3 regions of the Neobacillus sp. S1227 genome follow, and region 3 is predicted to be linked to each of the others. Evidence: predicted binding sites of a transcription regulator. Region 3 holds the regulator's gene; each other region holds the start of a gene.

Region 1 (7,329 bases), 390 kb from region 3:
GTCGAAAGGCTGCCTGAAGCCGCACGGCCAACCTTACACTGCGTTGCGTTCTCGAACGATTGTATTGAAAAACTAGGTGAAGCTGACATCATCAATAATATCAGCCCTGTCGCTGAAATAAAGCTTGCCGCCATCAAGGCCCACCGCTCGCAAACGGAGCAAATGTTTGCCGACGTGTCTGAAAAACTAAAAAACCAAGACCCGCAAATCATGGTCTGGATCAACAACGAACGGTTCTGGACATATAAGTTTGCCAACTAAAGAAAAACAGGGACCATTTATGAAAAATGTCCCTGTTTTTGTTTCTTATTTTAATTGTGGATTTAGCCTACTTTCCTTTCAGCTTCTTGAAGATCCACAGGAACACGCTTATTTATTCCAAAGGCATAATAGCTGATGGCCACAATAGCTAGGAATACAATACCGGCAACTAGTGAGACACGAGTGTCCTCATTGAACCACATACCGACAAGTACCGCAACCAAATAGGCAATCGTTAGATAATTGGTGACAGGTGCAAAAGGCATTTTAAATGGATGGCTGGCCATTTTATCAGCATGAACCTTTCTGAACTTGATTTGGCTGATCAGGATGACAAACCAAGGAACCATCCCAGGAAGAACACTTGCCGCATATACATACACGAACAGCTTTTCTGGTGCAAGATAGCTTAAGATAACGCCAATGCCAAGACCGATTAATACGCCGATTGTTCCGACTAAAGGCACTCCGTTTTTAGAAACCTTCGCAAACGATTTTGGAGCCTGTCCATTGACTCCAAGCGTATACAGCATGCGTCCTGCACTGTAGATTCCGCTGTTACAGCCAGACATCGCTGCCGTGATGACAACAAAGTTAATGATTCCAGCCGCAGCCGTAATCCCGATTTTTGCAAAAGTTGCTACGAACGGGCTTCCAATTGTCGTCAATTTATCCCAAGGATAAACAGTAACGATAACAAAAATGGCACCGATATAGAATACAAGAATACGCCAAATTGTATTTTGAATCGCGTTTCTTAAAGTTTTTTGCGGGTCTTTTGCTTCACCAGCTGTAATACCGATCAGCTCTACGCCCTGATATGCACCAACAACAAGCGCTAAGGCAAAGAGGAAACCTTTCAAGCCGCCAGTAAAGAAGCCGCCATTTTTCCAAAGGTTTGATAAGCCGATTGCTTCTCCTCCGTTTCCAAAGCCGAAGAAAATCAAGCCGAAACCTGCAACAATCATTAATACAATCGTAACTACTTTAATCAAGGCAAACCAAAATTCGAATTCACCAAATGATTTAACAGAAATAAAGTTCGCTGTTCCAAGAATTACCATAGCGATAAGACCTGGAATCCATGCAGGAAGATCCGGATACCAATACTGCATATAGGCGCCGATCGCGATAACTTCAGACATACCGACAACTACCCACTGGAACCAGTTGCTCCAAGCCGTCATATATCCTGCGAGAGGATGGATATACTTATAGCCAAATGTTGCGAATGAACCTGTACTTGGTTCTAAATAGAGCATTTCGCCCATGGCACGCATAATCAAATATAGAAAAATACCGGTAATCCCATAAGCAAGCATGACGGATGGGCCCGTCCAGCCGATTGTGCTGGAAGATCCCATAAACAGACCTACACCAATCGTTCCGCCTAAAGCAATCATTTGAATATGGCGGGAACTTAAACCCCTATTCAATTCCTTGTTTGACACCTTATTTCCCCCTCTGCGCAGTCTAATTTCATTCAAAATGCCTAAACATCCGCCGTCTTGATCTCCACAAATCCCCAATTGTGGTTTTTCCATCCTAAATTCCAATCAAATGGAAGCGTTTTCAAAAACACTCGAAAATAAAGTAATTATATTACAATAATTACTCACGCAATTTTTATCTTACTAATTAAACGCAGAATGTTACACCATTCCATTGAAAGTGAAATAACAAGCTGGTTAAGTTGATCCTTTACCCAACCATCATCTATTTCAGTACTATTTTATAATTATATTAGAATACAGTCAATATTATTTAAAAGAGTCAAACTATTCGCATTAATAAAACAGGGTTTGGCATATTTTTTGCCAAACCCTTTGTTGTTAGTAGTCCTTATGCAAAAGCGTACAAAACTTGCACCAATCAAGAATAATGATTTTCCTTGATTTCAAATCAATCATTTCTTCCCTTTTTAGTTTTGAGAAAACACGACTGATGCTTTCGCGCGATGTGCCAACAACGGTGGCGAATTCCTGTACAGTTAAAGGGATTTCAATCTCCCAGCGTTTAAAGTCCGTGTTAAATTTCCGCCCGAGCCGCTCCAGTGTCTTTACGGTTTTCGCATACACATCAAGCAGGGCCACATCCCTTAACTGACCAGTCATTTCCCTCAAGGCATCACTCATATAGCGGATCATTTGCATAGAAAGCTCAGGATATTGGTAAAGGTCCTGTTCGAGTACCTGCTTATCCAAAAAGAACAATCTGCCATCCTCAAGCATCGTTGCTGTTGCCGGATAACATTCTGTCTTCTGTGTGAATAGACATGCTTCAGCAAATATATCCCCTCTTTGCTTTACACAAACAATCATTTCATTCCCGTTCTCATCCTGCTTGGCGAGCTTTACCGACCCGGTATGAACAAAAAAGACTCCTCTTGCCGGTTCATCCTCTTTAATAATCCGCTCTCCTTTTTTCACCTCTAGCGTTAGGATCCTCTGTTCAATAATGCTCAGTGATTTTGGCGATAAATCCCTAAAAATGACAATCTTGCGGAGCAAGCTCTCTTTTTGTACCTCCTGAATCACAGTTAAATTCGGTTCCACTACTTTTCTGACTCGTTCCAACCTCCCCACCACCTTTACTCGATTTTTTTCCTCTAATTGTAAGTCATTTCCCTAAGTATTGAAGTGACAATGTTCACAAAAAGTTAAATCGCTAAAACGACACGGGAAATTCGTTTTCACAGAACGTTCATTTTTAAAAAAACGCTTTAAATATAAGCTTTTGGAGCCCTTTCACAGAACGTTCAAAAACCCTTCATTCCGTGTGACGAGCGTCACATTTTCACAAAATTTAATGGATTAGGATGAAGCTGTTCAATTGACAAAAAGGAGGGGGAACAAATTTGAAAAAAGCTCTTATCAGTTTTGCCATTAGCTTGGTGCTCGGCTTCGGGCTTGGATACCTAGTATTTGATGTCATCATGGGGAACTCCAGTGACACCGGGAAAGCGCCGGAAACAGCCCAGGCTGCTTCAGAGGAAAAAGCAGCGGATGATTCCAGCAAGCCAAAAGAAACAGCAGCCACTTCCAGCGCAAATGACGATAATATCCTCAATAAAAAGGGATGCCTTGGCTGCCATAGCGTGGAAGCGCTCAACCTAAAAGGCGGTGCAGTCGGACCGGATCTTTCCCAAGCCTTTGTAAACGTTGAGGGCAAGCACGGCAAACCAATTGAGGAATTTCTAAAAGCACCGACATCGGCCGTCATGTCAGGCGTTATCGGCAAAAATCCATTAACTGATGAAGAAGAAAAGCAAGTACTAGACCTGCTCAAGCAGGCATCTGAAAAATAAGGTGGTGCTAACCGAATGAAAAAATGGGTACCAATCGCGTCCGGACTACTAGCCGGATTCGCCGCAGCAACAATCTCATTCGCCGATTTCTCGTCGAACGCAAAGACGACGGAAACGGCATCCTCAAACAACAAGAGCGATGCCGAAAAAGTGTATGTTCCTTTTGGCAAAAAGGATGACTACTATCTATTTGCATCCGGCGGCCACTCCGGCCAAATGTTTATTTACGGCGTGCCTTCAATGCGCCAAATTCGTACCGTTCCGGTCTTCTCACAGGATTCCGCAACCGGTTACGGCTTTGATGAGCACTCCAAGAAAATGATGGGTGATTATACGTGGGGCGACCTGCACCACCCGGCATTCTCTGAAACAAATGGTGACTATGACGGTAAATACATGTTTGCCACCGACGTCGGGAACAGCCGCGCCGCCGTCATGGATTTAAAAACCTTTACTGTAAAAGACATCTTGAACGTTCCTAATACTAGCGGCCCGCACTGTGCGGCGTTCGTTACCGAAAATACGGAATACATGTTCCTGCCAACCCGCTTTGCTGTTCCACTCGGGCAGGCCTATGAATCCCTTGATGACTACAGCACGAAATACCGCGGCGTCATGTCAGCCGTTACCTTTGATGAAAAAAATACAAAGCTAAACATTGCCTATCAGGTAGCCCTGCCGCCTTGGTCCTATGACCTTTCCGATGCTGGTAAAAAGAGCTCCAAAGACTGGGCTGTTATGACCACCTATAATACCGAAGAAGCAACCACTAATCTTGAAATCAACGCATCACAGGCTGACCGCGATTTCATCGTCCTGTTTAACTGGAAAGAGCTTGAGAAAATGGTACAGGAAGGAAAGTACGAGGATGTTGGCGGCCAAAAGATGATTTATCCTGAAAAACAAAAGGGCGGCATTTATCTTGTCCCTGTTGCCAAATCACCGCATGGTGTAGACGTTACGCCAGACGGTAAGTATTTCATCGCTTCCGGCAAGCTGGCTCCTGCGATGACCGTATTCTCTTTTGAAAAAGCATTTAAAGCAATTGAAAACAAAGACTTTGCTGGTGAAAGAAACGGCATTCCTATCATTAACTACAAATCTGTGATGGAACGTGAAGTGAACCCAGAAAACGCACTTGGACCGCTTCATACTCAGTTTGACGACAAAGGTATGGCCTATACAACGATGTTTATTTCTTCGGAAATTGTGAAATGGGATCCGAAGACTGGTAAAACGCTAGACCGCGTACCAGTCCAGTATTCACCAGGACACTCTGTCGCTGCCGAAGGGGACACAGTATCACCTGATGGAAAATATCTTGTTGCTTTAAACAAAATTGCCAAAGACAGCTACTTATCTGTCGGACCTTCTCACCCTGAATCGATGCAGTTAATTGATATCAGCGGCAAAATGAAGGTCATCCAATCATCGCCGGTGAACCCTGAGCCGCACTATGCGCAGATGATTAAGGCCGATAAAATTAAAACCATTGAAGTTTATCCTAAGGATGAAAGCAATAAAGAGGCGACTTATAAAAAGGACGAAGCCAAAATTGTCCGTAACGGCAATAAGGTAGATGTCTATGGCATCGCGATGCGCTCGAAGTTTATTTTTGATTCCAAAGCAAAACGCCCAGACGTCATTGAAGTGAATGAAGGTGACGAGGTGACTATCCACCTGACCAACCTCGACTTCGATGAGGACATCACCCACGGCTTTGCGATTAACAGCTACAACCTGAACATGGAAGTGCAGCCTGGACAGACAAACACGGTTAAGTTCACAGCGAAGAAAGCGGGTACCTACCCGATTTACTGTACAAACTTCTGTTCTGCCCTGCATCAAGAAATGACCGGCTACTTCCTAGTCAAACCAAAGCAATAGCGCTTAAAGTTGGTGGTGGGTATCAATGAATATTGGTACCCATCCCCTTTTACTTAATAATTACTATAAAAGGTGTGGTTAACTTGAATGACAGTAAGAAAGGAAATAGATTATCTCTTATCTCCGCACTGCTGATTGGTATTTCGGGCGTCCTCATCGTGGTGTCGATGTTTTTCCCTTGGTGGAAAATGCTATTTATCGCACCACAATATCCGGAAGGGTTAAATATCATTGTCTATCCAAACAAACTTGAAGGCGAAATTGATATCATTAACGGGCTTAATCACTACATCGGCATGGCTAATTTCAGTGAAGAAAATTTCCCTGAGCTGGGCTACCTAATTTACATTATCAGCGGTTTGGCGGCGCTCACCCTGATAACAGCCCTCCTCCGCAATAAAAAAGTCCTTTATGGACTGATTGGCATCTTTATGATTGGCGGTGCGGCAGGCATTTTGGATCTTTATTCCGCCCTTAAAAGATACGGCTCGAATCTAGACCCCAAGGCGCCGATTCATATGGATCCATTTGTTCCACCCATTATCGGTGAAAACACTGTGGCGAACTTTATTACCCACAGTATCTTGGGAACAGGTGTCTACTTTGTTATTGCAGCGTTTATTTTATTATTAATTCCGTTATGGAAGGACCGAAAAGTAAAATGAAAAAATTAACGCTCCTATCTTTCATCTTTTCTCTCTTGTTGTTTATCAAACCTGAGGAATATATGGCAGCCGAACACGGAAGTCTGCAAGCGAAGATCGACTCCATGAAAGAGGGAGCGGTATTGAAGCTTGAAAATAAAACGTATGAAGGCAATCTCGTCATCACCAAACCGTTGACGATGATTGGCTCAGGACAGACCGTGATCAAAGGAGACAAAACTGGAAACGTGATATCTGTTAAGGCATCAAACGTTCATTTAAAAAATCTTACGGTAACGGGAAGCAGTATGGACCGCAACTCGGCTGAGGAATATGCGGCGATTAAAATTTATACGAACGATAACATCATCGAACACGTCAAGATCCGCAACTCCTTTCACGGCATTTATTTAAGCCAGGCCCACCACAACACAATTGAGTATGCTGACATTAAAGGATTGGGCGAGGGAGAAATTGCCGACCAAGGGAACGGGCTCCATGTTTATTACGCCAATGACAACCTATTGGCACACAACAAAATCGAAGACACCCGCGACGGGATGTTTTTCGACTATGCCAACAATAACAAAAGCTATGACAATACCATCGCCAATACCCGGTACGGTCTACACTATATGTATTCCGATGAAAATATTTTTAAAAGAAATACCTTTACGATGAATCAGGGCGGCGCTGCCATCATGAATTCAAACGGACTAACACTAGAAGACAATCAATTTATCGTCAACTACGGAAACCAATCTTTCGGATTATTACTCTTACAAGCAAATGACAACTCGATTCAAGACAATCTTTTTTATATGAACCAGCGGGGCTTGTACATCGATCAGGCGACCCGCAATGTGATTCGCCATAACCGAATCATCCAAAACCAAATTGGTATTGAACTTTGGGCCAGTTCCAATGATCAGATCTTTACATCAAACCGAATATCCGACAATACCATCCCTGCTGTCACGATCGGCGGCAATGGCGAGGGCAATGCCTGGAGTCAGCATGGCAAAGGCAACGACTGGGGCAGCGCCTTTCCGCTCACCGATTTAAACCAGGACAGCATCGGGGATTTTCCAATAACCTATCACTCCTCCCTCCACCAGCTGCTGGAGGACCAGGAGTTAACGAATTTATTTTTAAAAAGCCCAGCAGTGGGCATCTATGAAAAAATCAATGCCACATTGAACGACGACGAAATCATGTTTAACGATCCGC
Region 2 (7,329 bases), 2.1 Mb from region 3:
CTAAACCTAAGGCAGTGGAATTGGAAGAAAAGAATGTCGTTCCGGTCATCAGAAATGTGGTTTCGCTGCTTGAGTTTGAGGCGAGGAAAAAACACGTCAAGCTGCATTTTAACTGCAATCAGGAATTAATCCAGATAGAATGTGACGAAAACCGTTTGAAGCAGGTTTTTTTAAACTTTATAAAAAATGGTATAGAGGCCATGCCGAATGGCGGGGATTTGCATGTTAAAACGATCATTCATGAGAATAATGTGCAAATCTCTATTCAAGATACCGGTGTTGGCATTCCAAAAGAAAAGCTGAAGAAGCTTGGAGAACCATTTTTCACTACCAAGAAAAATGGCAATGGACTAGGGTTAATGGTCAGCTTTAAAATTATCGAAAGCCATAACGGGAAAGTATTTGTAGAAAGTGAACCAAATAAGGGAACAACCTTCAATATTCTATTGCCTGCAAAAACAGCCTAAAACGGAAGAACTATTCTTCCGTTTTTCTTTTTTATAAAATAGACAAAATTTTTCGCGAAAAATGAAGCCGTAAATGTAATAATTAGATTAATATGATTATATAGATAGTTAAATTATTACAGGGAGGGAGCATTTTGGGTGAAGCAAATTTAGTAAAGACAATTTGCGGATATTGCGGTACGGGCTGCGGATTAGTCCTAGAGGTTCAGGATAATAAAATTGTCAAAATCCGCGGTGACAAGGAAGCACCTGTAAACAAAGGACAAACCTGTGTCAAAGGTGCATTTGCTTATGAGTATGTACATGCCAAAAACCGGCTGACAGTTCCTTTGATAAGAAGGGCCGGGGAGCTGGTGGAAACATCTTGGGAAGAAGCTTATCAATTTATAGCAAGCAAACTTTCCGACATAAAAAGCAGGTGGGGATCAAATGCAATCAGCATGTTCGCCTGTGCGAGAAGCACAAACGAATCAAATTATATAACGCAAAAATTTATGCGGACGGTTATTGGCAGTAACAATATTGACGGCTGCAACCGAACGTGACATGCACCAAGCGTTGCCGGTCTGGCAACTATTTTTGGAAGCGGTTTCCCCACAAACACTTTGGAGGATTTCGACAAAGCAGAGGTATTACTACTGATGGGTTCTAACACGACGGAGGCACACCCGATTATCGCTAATCGCATGAAAAAAGCAGCAAAAGCCGGCCTCAAAATCATCGTCATCGACCCAAGAAAAATAGAAATGACAAAAGTTGCTCACCGCCACTTGCAAATCAATGTAGGCACTGATATTGCCCTTATTAATTCCTTGATTCGTGTAATTCTAAAGGAAGGTCTTTATAATCAAAAATTTATTGATCAATTTACAATTGATTTTGAAAAGCTGACAAATCAGGTTGAGCTATTTACACCTGAATATGCGGCCAAGATCACAGGTCTTGCTGCGGAAGAGATTGTGGCCACTGCTAGGGAGTATGCCAATGCAAGCGGTTCGATGATTGCTTATACATTGGGAATTACTGAACATCACTGTGGAGTGAACAATGTCTTTGACATTGCCAATCTTGCCCTTTTAACTGGAAACATTGGAAAGCCAGGCTCCGGAATTATGCCGCTAAGAGGACAAAATAATGTTCAAGGTGCCGGTGATATGGGCTGTCTTCCAAATCAATTGGCAGGAGCAATGAGTTTAAGTAATGATGATTACAGGGCCCGTTATGAAAAGGAATGGAATACTACTCTAAATCCTCAGGCGGGCGACACTCAAACCAGAACCTTTGATAGGCTTGAGATGGGAGAACTAAAAGGACTTTATATTATTGGAGAAAATCCACTTCTCGCCGATGTAGATATGAACCATACAAAAACATTGTTCAAAAAGCTGGATTTATTAATCGTTCAGGACATTTTTCTAACCGAAACCGCGAAAATGGCTGATGTTGTGCTCCCTGCCCGTTCCTGGGGTGAAGTCGAAGGGACTTACACAAACACCGACCGGCGGATCCAACGAGTACGTAAAGCTGTCGAGCCAGGTCCGAATACAAAGGAAGATTGGGTCATTCTTTGCGAGCTTGCGACATTGATGGGTTATCCGATGCATTATAACAACAGCGAAGAAATTTGGGATGAAGTTAGGAAAATCGCATGGGAAATGTACGGGGGCATTTCGTATGAGCGGCTGGAGAAGGAGTACAGCATTCATTACCCTTGTCCAGATGAAAACCACTCAGGTACATTTATTATGCATGAAAGGTTCCATCAAAACGAAGCGTCTTCTAAAAAAGCTCCTTTTGTGCCTGTAGATTATACACCGCCTATGGAGCCGCCGGATGAAGAGTATCCCTTTACGTTGACGACAGGAAGACGTTATGAGTCATACAACACGCATACACAGACTCGGCATTATGCTGCGGGAGTGAAAATAAAACAGACAGAAGAGACTGTTGATATCCATCCTGAAGACGCCAATTCCCTAGGAATAGTGGATGGGGAAGTCGTCCAAGTCCGCTCACGAAGAGGAGAACTTCAAGTAAAAGCCAAAATTACCGAACAGGTTGTACCAGGGCTTGTCTTTATGAGTTTCCACTGGAGCGAAACACCAACTAACGTATTAACTTTAAATGAATATGATCCGATTTCGGGAACAGCTGAATATAAAGCTTGTGCAGTATCGATTGAGCGGATAAGCTAAAAACAATAAAGAATAGTGGAAATTGGCATTCCACTATTCTTTTTTATTTCCTTTAACCCCAAATCTTAGGCAGGATGGAAGTTTCTGATGCGTTAGAAATGCTATTGTAATCTAACTGCCATTCTTGTTAATGAATTAACATCTCCCTGTTCTTTTTTTGATAAAAAACCATGTTAAGATTACCTTAGACATGCTTCGGTGGGAACATAGGAGGTAGTTAAATGATTTTTAAAATAAAAACATTCATTGCAGCTATAGGATTATCAGCGGGTTTTGGGGTGCATGCACATGCTTCAGCATTAGCAGTTCCTCAAGTGGACTCCTTGAAAGAACAGCCGGAAATGAATATTACAAATGTGCAAACTTTTGAAGATTGGATGAAAATTTCAACTCTAAAAGATATTCCAATGTTACAAAGTGAAAAACAATTGATTATTAATAAAACTGATACTATCTGGGACAGTGCAAAATACATCCAGGAAACAGTCGCTAAAGCAAATGAAACGATTATTAGTCCGGAAATCCAAATTGTTACTCCAAAAGTGGCGGAGAACAATGAGCAGAAACTAGAAACTGCTGCACCAATTCAAGACAAACCTGAAATAGCCGTTAGCCAGCAGGATGACAGTAAACCACAGGAACAGCCTGTTGTCGAAAATAAGGAATCTGTCGTAACGCCTGACAATAACAATCAAAATAATAAAACCATCGAAGCTGCTACAAATGATAATAATAACAACAATAACATCGACGCACAGCCGGTTGAAAATCAAAATCAACCAAAAGAGATTACTGTAGCCGCCACTGCTTATACAGCTTCATGTGAAGGCTGCTCTGGCATTACCAAAACAGGAATAAATATTAAAGCTAACCCAAATGCAAAAGTGATTGCGGTAGATCCGGCAGTTATACCACTTGGAAGCAAGGTATATGTTGAAGGATACGGTGAAGCTGTTGCAGGTGATATTGGCGGGGGAATTAATGGACATGAAATTGATGTGTTTATCCCTTCAGAACAAGATGCACTTAACTGGGGACGAAAAACAATTACAGTCAAAATATTAAACTAAAACAAGCCTGATCAAAATCCGGCCTGTCAAATTGTCGAGAATGGGTATTTTTCTCGGCAATTTTTTTTATTAATTGATTGTTTCTGCTAATGGGCCTGTTGATTTCCGCTCCGGGCACTCGCTTTCCGCGGGGAGGTCCTTGAGCGCTAATCAACAGACTTGTCGAAAAGCCTAATATAAATTAATGCGGTGAATCGTTAAATAAAAATTAGTAAATAAAAGGCAGTCGAAAGTTTCCCGACAGCCTGACAAGCCGGACGATTATCCGGCTTGTTTTGCTAGTTCTTGGGTTTTTGCAACAGTAGCTTTTCTTTGATAGTAGTACCAGTTTAAAGCGAATGAAATAGCATAAAATCCAATAAAGAAATAAAAAGCTGTTAGTGGCGTTCCAGTAGCCTTAACAGACCAGCCGAACAGTTTTGGAATTAAGAATGATCCGTAGGCGGCAAACGCTGCTGAAAAGCCTATAACTGGTGCCGCTTCCTTTGGTATGAAAATGTTCGGAATCATTTGGAAAGTAGAACCTGAGCCAATCCCAGATGCAAGGAACAGAATTAAGAATGAAATTAAAAATCCTGCAAAATGTTTAGCATTAAGGAAATAGATTACTCCAATAGCACCGATTGTCATAACGACAAATACATAGGCTGTAACTTTTGCACCTCCCATTTTATCTGCAATCCACCCGCCTACAGGTCTTGCGGCAGCCGCTACAAGAGCGCCAAGGAAAGCAAGAGAAATGTATTCAGGGAACTGTGATTTTAATAATAATGGGAATGCTGCTGAATATCCTATGAAAGATCCGAATGTGCCGATATAAAGAATGGTCATAATCCATGTGTGTTTCCGCTTAACGATCACAAATTGATCTGCTACTGATTGTTTTGCTCCTGGAACGTTATCCATTTTAAATGCCGCAAGTAATGTTACAATCACAATAGGGATAACCCAAATAAACGCTGCATTTTGTAACCAAACTTCTTGACCGTTAGATAAAACCTGCTTACCTCCAATTAAGGCAAATGTTCCAGATGTAATGACTAATGGAGTGATAAATTGAACCACTGAAACCCCCATATTTCCTAAGCCGCCGTTAATTCCAAGAGCAGTACCTTTTTCACTCTTTGGAAAGAAAAAGCTGATATTGGCACTTGATGATGAGAAATTACCGCCGCCTAGACCGCAAAGTGCTGCAAGGAGAAGCATTACAGAGTAAGGTGTTTCCGGATTTTGAACTGCAAAGCCGATCCCGATAGCTGGTATCGCTAAAATGGCAGTTGAAATAACCGTCCAGTTTTTCCCACCTATCGTTCCGACTGCAAATGTATAAACAAAGCGAAGAGTTGCTCCGACAAGACCCGGGATAGCCGCTAAAGTAAAGAGCTGTTCCTCCGTAAAGTTAAAGCCAATATCATTTAAGCGAATGGCCACCACTGACCAAATTTGCCAAACGATGAAGGCAAGCATTAATGATGGGACAGATATCCATAGATTTCTTTTTGCGTGTTTTTTTCCTTCCGCTTTCCAGAACTTTTCGTCTTCTGGGTTCCAATACGTTATTCGAGCCATTTTTATCTCCTCCAATGTGGATTTCTATTTTTAAAATGTTAGTTTTGTTGTTTACAATGTTAATATAAACCAAAGGATAAAATGATTTTTGTGACGAACGTCACAAAAGTAGTGAAGGAACTGTGAACTCGATTAAGTTGACAAAAAGTTGTAAAAAATTTACCCTGTTGCCGAAAAGAAAGAGACCTTCTTAAACGAAGGTCTCTCAGACTGTCGACAAATTCGAAAAACTTCGGGTTTGCCGGCAGTCTTTTTTGTATAATTAAGGTATCGAGATTTTTATGGGGTGAATGAAATGCTAACTAAAAATACACAGATGAACCGTGACCAAATAGAAATGATAGCTTTAGAACAACTTGTACCTGCGAACCATCTGGTTCGTAAGATTGAAGCTGCTATCGACTTTTCTTTTATCTATTCACTTGTTCAAGATATGTATTCATCTGAACGAGGACGTCCGAGTATTGATCCTGTTGTATTGATTAAGATGGCTTTCATCCAATATACCTTCGGTATTCGCTCAATGCGTCAGACAATAACTGAAATCGAAACGAATATGGCATATCGCTGGTTTCTGGGCTTTGGTTTTTATGATAAGGTACCTCACTTCTCGACGTTTGGTAAAAACTACGAGCGCCGCTTTAAAGATACAGATTTATTTGAACAGATTTTCTATCGTATTTTGAAGGAAGCCTCAGACAAGAAATTGATTAGTAGCGAGCACGTATTTATTGATTCTACACATGTTAAGGCAAGCGCTAATAAGCATAAATTTGAGAAAAAAGTAGTTCGAAAAGAATCAAAAGCTTATGAAGCACGTCTACAAGACGAGATTAATAAAGACCGCGAAGATCACGGAAAAAGGCCATTTCCTCCAGATAAATTTGATAAAGAGGAAAATAAAGAAATCAAGGAAAGTACTACTGATCCGGAAAGTGGTTATTACGTGAAAGATGAGCGAACAAAACAGTTTGCTTACTCATTACACGCTGCTTCTGATCAAAATGGTTTTGTTTTAGGTGCAATTGTAACTCCAGGTAATATCCATGATAGTGTCATTTTTGAACCACTCCTTGAAAAGGTAATTGAAAAGCATGGAAAACCTGAAGCTGTTGCTGCTGACGCCGGATATAAAACACCTGCTATTGCTCAATACTTATTTGAAAACGATATGATCCCAGCTTTACCTTATACTCGCCCACGTACGAAGGATGGTTATATAAGAAAGCATGAATATGTATATGATGAATACTACGATTGTTATATCTGTCCGCAAGGACAAGTATTAAAATATGCAACCACGACCAAGGAAGGTTACCGTCAATACTTCTCTAATCCGATTGAGTGTAAAAATTGCCCATTACTTTCACAGTGCACGCAGAGTAAGGAACATAAAAAACTAATTCAGCGTCATGTGTGGGAGAACTATTTAGAAGAAGCCGATCATCTTCGTCACACACAAGAAAATAAAACCATTTATGCAAGACGTAAAGAAACGATTGAGCGTGTCTTTGCGGATGCAAAGGAGAAGCATGGTATGCGTTGGACAACCCTAAGGGGCCTTAAAAAATTGTCCATGCAGGCGATGCTTACTTTTGCTGCCATGAATTTAAAAAAGATGGCCAACTGGACATGGAAAGGTCCAGAAATGGCGTAACAATAGGCATAGGATAGGCATAAATTTTGCTCTTACGAGCAAAAAATCCTACAAAAAGGCATCCGAATGGGATCATTCGAATGCCTTTTGTCTACAATCTGAGAGACCTTCTTAAACGAAGGTCTCTTCAGCTTGTTAACTTTACGCACTTTCCTCTTTAAACATCCCAACGTAATTTTGGGTTTCACCTACATCATCTTTAATCGCTGTTATAGTCAGCCATTCCTTATAAATCTCATTATTTTTACGCTTATTCCAAATGTACCCTTCCCAGTAACCTGTCGATGAAAGGCTCGCCCACATTTGTTTGTAAAATTCGTTGTTATGCTCCCCGGATTGCAAGACGCTTGGGGTCTTACCAACTACTTCCT
Region 3 (7,329 bases):
TTGATAACTGCTACACCGCCAGCCAATTTAGCCAAGCGCTCTTGTAATTTTTCGCGGTCAAACTCAGAAGTAGTTTCTTCTAACTGAACGCGGATTTGATTTACGCGGGCTTGAATATCTTCAGTAGCACCTGCACCTTCAACGATTGTTGTATTTTCTTTTGTTACAACGATCTTAGCAGCGCGTCCTAAAGAATCGATTGTTGCAGATTTAAGGTCACGGCCAAGCTCTTCAGTAATTACTTCAGCACCAGTTAAGGCAGCAATATCTTCAAGCATGGCTTTACGGCGGTCACCAAATCCTGGAGCTTTAACAGCAACAGCATTGAATGTTCCGCGAAGTTTGTTTAATACTAAAGTAGCAAGAGCTTCACCTTCAACATCTTCAGCGATAAGCAATAATGGTTTACCTTGCTGAACCACTTGCTCAAGAACTGGAAGAATTTCTTGAATGCTGGTAATTTTCTTATCAGTGATTAAGATATATGGATTGTCTAGAACAGCTTCCATTTTATCAGTGTTACTTACCATGTACGGAGAAGCGTATCCGCGGTCAAATTGCATACCTTCAACTACATCCAGTTCAGTAGTGAAGCCTTTGGATTCTTCGATCGTGATAACACCGTCGTTGCCAACGCGCTCCATCGCTTCAGCGATTAATTGGCCAACTTCTTTGTCATCGGAAGAAATAGCAGCAACTTGAGCGATAGACTCTTTGCCTTCGATTGGCTTAGAGATGGCTTTAAGTTCGGCTACAGCAGCAGCAACTGCTTTTTCGATTCCTTTGCGAATACCCATTGGGTTAGCGCCAGCAGTTACGTTCTTTAAGCCTTCGCGAATCATCGCTTGAGCAAGAACTGTTGCAGTTGTAGTACCGTCACCGGCAACATCGTTTGTTTTGCTTGCTACTTCAGCAACAAGCTTTGCACCCATATTTTCAAATGCATCTTCTAATTCGATTTCTTTTGCAATCGTTACACCGTCATTTGTGATTAATGGTGAACCGAATTTTTTCTCAAGAACCACGTTGCGTCCTTTAGGTCCAAGAGTAACTTTAACTGCATCAGCAAGTGTATCAACACCGCGAAGCATCGCGCGGCGAGCGTCTTCACTAAACTTAATTTCTTTAGCCATTGTTAAAAAACCTCCTCGTATATTAGAAACAAATTATTTTTCTGTTTTAGCCTTATTCGCCTACTACAGCAAGGATGTCGCTTTCACGTAAAATTAAGTATTCAGTACCTTGGTATTTCACTTCAGTACCAGAGTATTTTGAGAAGATAATGCGGTCGCCTACAGAAACTTCAACAGCTACGCGCTCGCCATTGTCAAGCACACGGCCAGTACCTACAGCAACAACTTTTCCTTCCTGAGGCTTTTCCTTCGCTGTATCCGGTAATACGATACCGCTTGCAGTTTTTTCTTCTGTTTCAACTAGTTCGATGATAATGCGATCACCTAATGGTCTTAACACTAAAAACAACCTCCTCAAATTCTATGTTATCAGTCATTATTAGCACTCAACATCACTGAGTGCTAACACAATTATTATAATAATGAATCTTAAAATCTTTTGCAAGTCTGATGCATAAAAATATTAAAAAAAAGATACCTTTTTTTCCACCTTATAAAGTATGGATAAAATACAATTTTCCTATTCAATATTTTTCAAAGCAAGTATTCAAAATTGAAACTAATTTGTTATTAAAGGTAGAATGAAGAATAGTGATTGATTACATTTCGATTGGAAAAACTAGATTGAAAAGGAGTAATGATTTGAAAAAGGAATACTGGATTGTCCTTATTGTTTATATTGCCATGCAGCTCTCCAGCTTTGCCGGGATTCCAGCATTTATGTTTGGATTTCGCCTTTTTGGATGGAGTCAGGAATTTGTGGTGCCGGTTTGGCTGATCACTAGTTTCACCCTTGCCTTTCTCCTCATTCTTGTTATCCTAAGAAAAGAAATGCAGCCTGGAGTCCATAGTAAAAGAAACACTTCCATCGGGCATTCGATAATGTGGGCGATTTTAGGGGTTTTCCTTGCTCTTTTTGCCCAATATGCGGCTGCCATCATTGAGCGCCTTATTGGGATTGAATTGGGCTCTAAAAATACACAGGAAATCCTCACGATAATTAATGCCTTTCCATTAGCCATTCTTGTAACGAGTATTATCGGCCCGATTTTAGAGGAAATTGTGTTTCGAAAAATTATCTTTGGGGCTTTTTATAAACGGTTTAATTTCTTTATTTCTGCGCTAATCAGCTCGGTGATCTTTGCGCTTGTCCATATGGAGCCTGAGCATCTGCTTATTTACTCGGCGATGGGCTTTACCTTTGCTTTTCTTTATGTAAAAACTAAACGGATCCTGGTGCCGATTTTCGCCCATGTATCTATGAACACGATGGTCGTCCTTGTTCAGTCGGTTTATAAGGATGACATTGAGCGGCTGATGCGTGAGGCAGAGGCAGTTCAAAACTTTATCGGAGGATTTCTATGAGACGTTCACCTTTGTTTTCCGGTTTGATTTATTTAATACTTGGGGCCCTGTTCACCTATTTTGCCATCGATGATGTTCAAAACAATGGCTGGGGCTTCTTTAGTTACCTTTTGGTCATCCTGGCCACCTTTGACTTTGGATCAGCCTTAAAGATGATTGTTTTTCATTTTAAATATAAGGGGCAAATGAAGAAATGAGGCTGTCACATAAACAGCCTCTTTCTTATTAATCTCCGGTTTCCTTTAGCGCATTCTGTTGATAGGTTTTAAAGAATACATCACAGAACGCCCTCGACAAGGTCAACACAATACCGACCGCAACTGCAATCCCCTTATCCTTAGGACTAGGTAAAATGTAAGCAAAAAAACAAAAAAAGAGGCTGAATAATTCAGACCTCTAACTTTATTGGTTCGCCCTTTTATAACGGTATTGGTTCCACTGATAATGAATAAAACATCCGATGCAAAATCCAAGTATCGCGATAAAGGCGGCCACAGCAACCATAACCGTAAATATATAGCCTACAGTATTCCATCCCAGCAGGAATCCTGCAAATCCAATTCCCAAACACGATACGGCAATTTTTTGATTAAATTGCTGCTGCTCCCAATCCTCCGGTATATAAGCCTTTGGATCCTTTCTTAAAAACAGTTTTGCTATTTGCATAATCGGATTAAATCCGAATAAAAGACCAAACATACCGGCACTAAACGGCACTAACAAAAACCATTCCTGTCCGGATAACCATGTTAACACAACACTTATAACAATCACCCACTGGTTTGTTTTCACTAACGGCCGTGGGATTGAGCGAACTGTTTTTGTCATTTTAATCCCAACCTTCCCTATTGGATTACAATACTTATTTGTAAATTCATTTTACCCGCTTTAACTTCTTTTGTATAGTGAGCTGTATAGGAAAAATGTTTCCAAACGAAAAATGGGCCTCTCACCTATTTTGGCGAGAAGCCCATTTATTATTTATTCTTCAACTACTTCGCTTGGATAATGCTTTAAAAAGTAAACAAGTGACTGCAGCTCCACCGCCAAGTCAATATGATGCACGCGGATAGATGGAGGGACATTCAGTCTTGCTGGTGTAAAGTTTAAAATCCCTTTTACCTTCGTATTCACTAGCTTGTCTGTGATTTGCTGAGCAACCGGAGCCGGCACCGTCAAAATCGCCACCGAAATATTTTCCTCGATCAAATACTGCTCTAAATCATCCATCGAATAAACGGGAACATTGCCTATTGAACCGCCGATTTTTCCGGGATCCACATCGAAGGCGCAAGAGATTTTTGTGTTATTATTTTTTAAAAAATTGTAATGTAAAAAAGCAGTGCCGAGATTACCCACCCCGATTAACGCTACCTTTGTTAATTCATCCTGATCAAGAGTTTTCCGGAAAAACGATAACAAATAGTTTACGTTATAACCGTACCCTTTTTTTCCAAGGGCACCAAAATAAGAGAAATCCCTGCGAATTGTTGCCGAATCGACCTTTACTGCTTCACTTAATTCTGCAGATGACACCCTTTGCTTGCCAGAAGAATGAAGGTTTTGTAAAAATCGATAATATAAGGGCAGACGCTTTGCTGTTGCCTGTGGTATTTTCATCGTTTCATTGGACATATTTCTCCCACCCTTCAATATTAATAGATATATTAGATTTCTCTTCTAAAATCACCGTTTTTGCCGCCAGTTTTTTCCACCAAAAAGGTTGGTCCGATCACCATCCCTTTATCAACTGCCTTGCACATATCATAAACGGTTAGGGCACAAGCAGAGGCGGCTGTTAGCGCTTCCATCTCAACCCCCGTACTGCCTTTAGTTTTAACTGATGCAGCAATATGCAGTGTATATTGTTCCTGCCCGGCCTGCTCCCAGAAAAAATTAATATTGATACCTGTTAATGGAATTGGGTGGCACATTGGAATGATATCCCATGTCTTTTTCGCCGCCATCACCGCAGCAACCTGGGCAACTGCTAAGACATCGCCCTTTTTCATTTCGTGGTTTGTGATTTTTTCATAAATTTCAGAGCTTACTGTTATGCTGGACTGGGCAACTGCCGTGCGTGCCGTTTCTGGCTTATCGCTGACATCAACCATCTTGGCCCTGCCTTCTTCATTAAAATGAGTAAATTCAGCCATATAAGAAATCCTCCTACAAAAAATAATACAATATTTTTATGTCCATGTGTGTGAAACTTTGAACTATCAGTATATTTTTTTATAATTCCATTAAAAATTTCACTTCATTGCCGACAATCGGTTAATACGGTACACTATTCGTAAGGTATTAGAGGTGAAAAAAATGATTTTATTACAGGTTAATCAACTACAAAAATATTATGGTGCTGAACTTATTTTATCGAATATAAAACTAGAATTACAAACCCGTGACCGTGTTGCCCTTGTCGGACGGAATGGAGCGGGGAAATCAACGTTATTGAAAATCATCGCCGGCGAAATAGGTTATGACGGCGGGGAAATCATCAAACCAAAGGATGTTACCGTTGGTTATTTGGCGCAAAATACGGGTTTGGAGTCCAATTTGTCCATTTGGGAGGAAATGCTGACGGTTTTTGAGAACCTGCAAGCGATGGAAAAATCGCTCCGGAAGCTGGAACAGCAAATGGCTGACCCTGCTGTTTTCGGAGACCCAGAAAAATACAAACGAGTATTAAAGGAATATGATGAATTGCAAGTTAAATTTAAAGAGCAAGGCGGCTATCAGTATGAGGCCGATATCCGCTCTGTATTGCATGGGTTAAATTTTTCTGACACGACGTTAATGATTTCAAGTCTAAGCGGCGGACAAAAAACGCGTCTCGCGCTAGGCAAACTGCTGCTGACAAGACCTGATATTTTAATTTTGGACGAACCTACCAACCATTTGGATATCGAAACCCTTTCCTGGCTGGAGCAATATCTGCAGGGTTATGAAGGCGCAATTTTAATTGTTTCGCATGACCGCTATTTTTTGGATAAAGTCGTCACTGAGGTATATGAACTATCACGCCGCCTGATTCAGCGATTTACCGGTAATTATAGCTCTTATCTTGAACAGAAAGCCGCCAATTATGAACGCGACATGAAGCTTTATGAAAAGCAGCAGGAGGAAATTTCTGCTTTAAAGGATTTCATTCAGCGCAACATCGCACGGGCCACAACTACTAAGCGGGCGCAAAGCCGGCGAAAGAAGCTTGAAAAAATGGAAATCTTGGACCGGCCATCAGGGGATGAAAAATCCGCTTCCTTCTCATTTGAAATTGAGCGGCAAAGCGGCAATGATGTACTTACTGTTGATTCGGTTGCTGTCGGCTATGATGGCGAGAAGGTTTCCGAGGATATTTCCTTTCGTGTGTATAAAGGCGACAGTATTGCCCTTGTCGGCCCTAACGGAATCGGGAAGTCGACCCTTTTAAAAACTATAATTAAAAAGCTTCCCGCTTTGGCTGGTACCATTCAATACGGGACCAATCTATCCATCGGCTATTACGATCAAGAACAAGCCAACCTAACCTCCAATAAACGCGTCTTAAACGAGCTATGGGATGAATATCCACTGAAACCGGAAAGGGAAATCCGTACGGTGCTTGGGAATTTCTTATTTTCCGGTGACGATGTGCTTAAAAACGTTTTGTCATTAAGCGGCGGCGAAAAAGCCCGCCTAGCCCTTGCCAAGCTAATGCTCGAGAAAGCAAATTTATTAATATTGGACGAACCTACCAACCATTTGGATTTAGACAGCAAGGAAGTTCTTGAGAATGCTTTAATTGATTATCCTGGTACTATTTTGTTCGTCTCACACGACCGTTATTTTATTAACAGAATCGCAACCAAGGTTTTAGAATTGAGCCCCGAGGGCAGCACAGAATACCTTGGCGACTACGATTATTATGTGGATAAAAAGCTGGAGCAGGAAGAACTTACAGCCCTTGCATTGGCTGCCTCCCAGAAGAAGGTTTCTGCGTTAGTGACTGCTGAAAAAAACAGTTATCAACAGGATAAGGAATCAAAAAAACTGGAACGCCAGCGAAAACGCAAATTGGAGGAAATCGAGGAACGCATTTCGAAGCTTGAAGAACAGATTCAGAATTATGAACAGAAATTATGCGAGCCAGAAGTTTTTCAGGACCATGAAATGGTCTTGGAGATTAATTTAAAAAATGAAAAGGCTAAGGCGGAGCTTGACGAATTAATGGAAGAATGGGCCGAGCTGGCAGAATAATGTGGATAACCGGACTGTTTGAGTCCGGTTATTTGTTGTGCTTGTAATCCAAAAGGCCTAAATTTCCACAGAGTTATTCACATTGTAAATACCATTATTTCAGACATTCAAATGACTTTTCCACATCATCCACAGAAAAACCTCAGTTTATCCACATTATCAACATTAATCACACGATTATCCACAAGTCATTTGAATTTTCCAGTTTTTCAAAAATTTTTTATCCACAAAACTGATTCTTTTATATTAGCCGAAATTTAATCACACGTTTGTTTAACTCTTAAAATGCCCGTTCTTCAAGCCTTTGCCTATTTCAATCAAACGTTTAATTAGTTTATTTTCCATATCAATTAAACGTTTGATTAGTTCACCAACCAAATCAATCAAACGTTTAATTAGATTTTTTATAAAGAAGACTCAGCGATTAACGAGCTCCTAAGGGCTAAGACAGAGGCACGGTTCACTTATTCGTTAAGAAAGTATAAAGCTTTTGACAGAAAGTTTATACTTTCTTAGCAGCAGAAAAAACCCTTCCTTGTTAGGAAAGGTCAGGTGTTATAGGTTTCTATATCCAATCCAGGTATTGCGTTTA

What was found. The regulator Rex, encoded in region 3, represses fermentation and respiration genes when NADH is low (regulators of the CRP and FNR family bind a similar motif). The targets are predictions, from matches to a motif close to TTGTGAAATATTTCACAA.
Region 1: ACZ5AE_RS28055 (cytochrome C) is a predicted target of Rex. The motif match lies at 2,899-2,916, and genes of this name have one in related genera.
Region 2: ACZ5AE_RS19570 (NarK family nitrate/nitrite MFS transporter) is a predicted target of Rex. The motif match lies at 5,390-5,407, and genes of this name have one in related genera.

What each region holds. Positions count from the first base shown of each region.
Region 1 covers NZ_AP038276.1:5,651,768-5,659,096, forward strand. Annotated here, with positions in the region: gene bshB2 (bacillithiol biosynthesis deacetylase BshB2) at 1-261, shown strand, start outside; gene ACZ5AE_RS28045 (amino acid permease) at 324-1,712, opposite strand; gene ACZ5AE_RS28050 (Crp/Fnr family transcriptional regulator) at 2,094-2,837, opposite strand; gene ACZ5AE_RS28055 (cytochrome C) at 3,119-3,568, shown strand; gene nosZ (Sec-dependent nitrous-oxide reductase) at 3,584-5,455, shown strand; gene ACZ5AE_RS28065 (hypothetical protein) at 5,539-6,120, shown strand; gene nosD (nitrous oxide reductase family maturation protein NosD) at 6,117-7,329, shown strand, end outside.
Region 2 covers NZ_AP038276.1:3,921,149-3,928,477, reverse strand. Annotated here, with positions in the region: gene ACZ5AE_RS19585 (PAS domain-containing protein) at 1-467, shown strand, start outside; gene fdhF (formate dehydrogenase subunit alpha) at 602-2,662, shown strand; gene ACZ5AE_RS19575 (3D domain-containing protein) at 2,884-3,732, shown strand; gene ACZ5AE_RS19570 (NarK family nitrate/nitrite MFS transporter) at 3,994-5,301, opposite strand; gene ACZ5AE_RS19565 (IS1182 family transposase) at 5,597-6,958, shown strand; gene ACZ5AE_RS19560 (nitrate/nitrite transporter) at 7,100-7,329, opposite strand, start outside.
Region 3 covers NZ_AP038276.1:253,011-260,339, reverse strand. Annotated here, with positions in the region: gene groL (chaperonin GroEL) at 1-1,133, opposite strand, end outside; gene groES (co-chaperone GroES) at 1,186-1,473, opposite strand; gene ACZ5AE_RS01435 (lysostaphin resistance A-like protein) at 1,776-2,498, shown strand; gene ACZ5AE_RS01430 (YdiK family protein) at 2,495-2,695, shown strand; gene ACZ5AE_RS01425 (DUF4395 domain-containing protein) at 2,901-3,326, opposite strand; gene ACZ5AE_RS01420 (redox-sensing transcriptional repressor Rex) at 3,480-4,133, opposite strand; gene moaC (cyclic pyranopterin monophosphate synthase MoaC) at 4,166-4,654, opposite strand; gene ACZ5AE_RS01410 (ABC-F family ATP-binding cassette domain-containing protein) at 4,818-6,737, shown strand; gene tsaD (tRNA (adenosine(37)-N6)-threonylcarbamoyltransferase complex transferase subunit TsaD) at 7,286-7,329, opposite strand, start outside.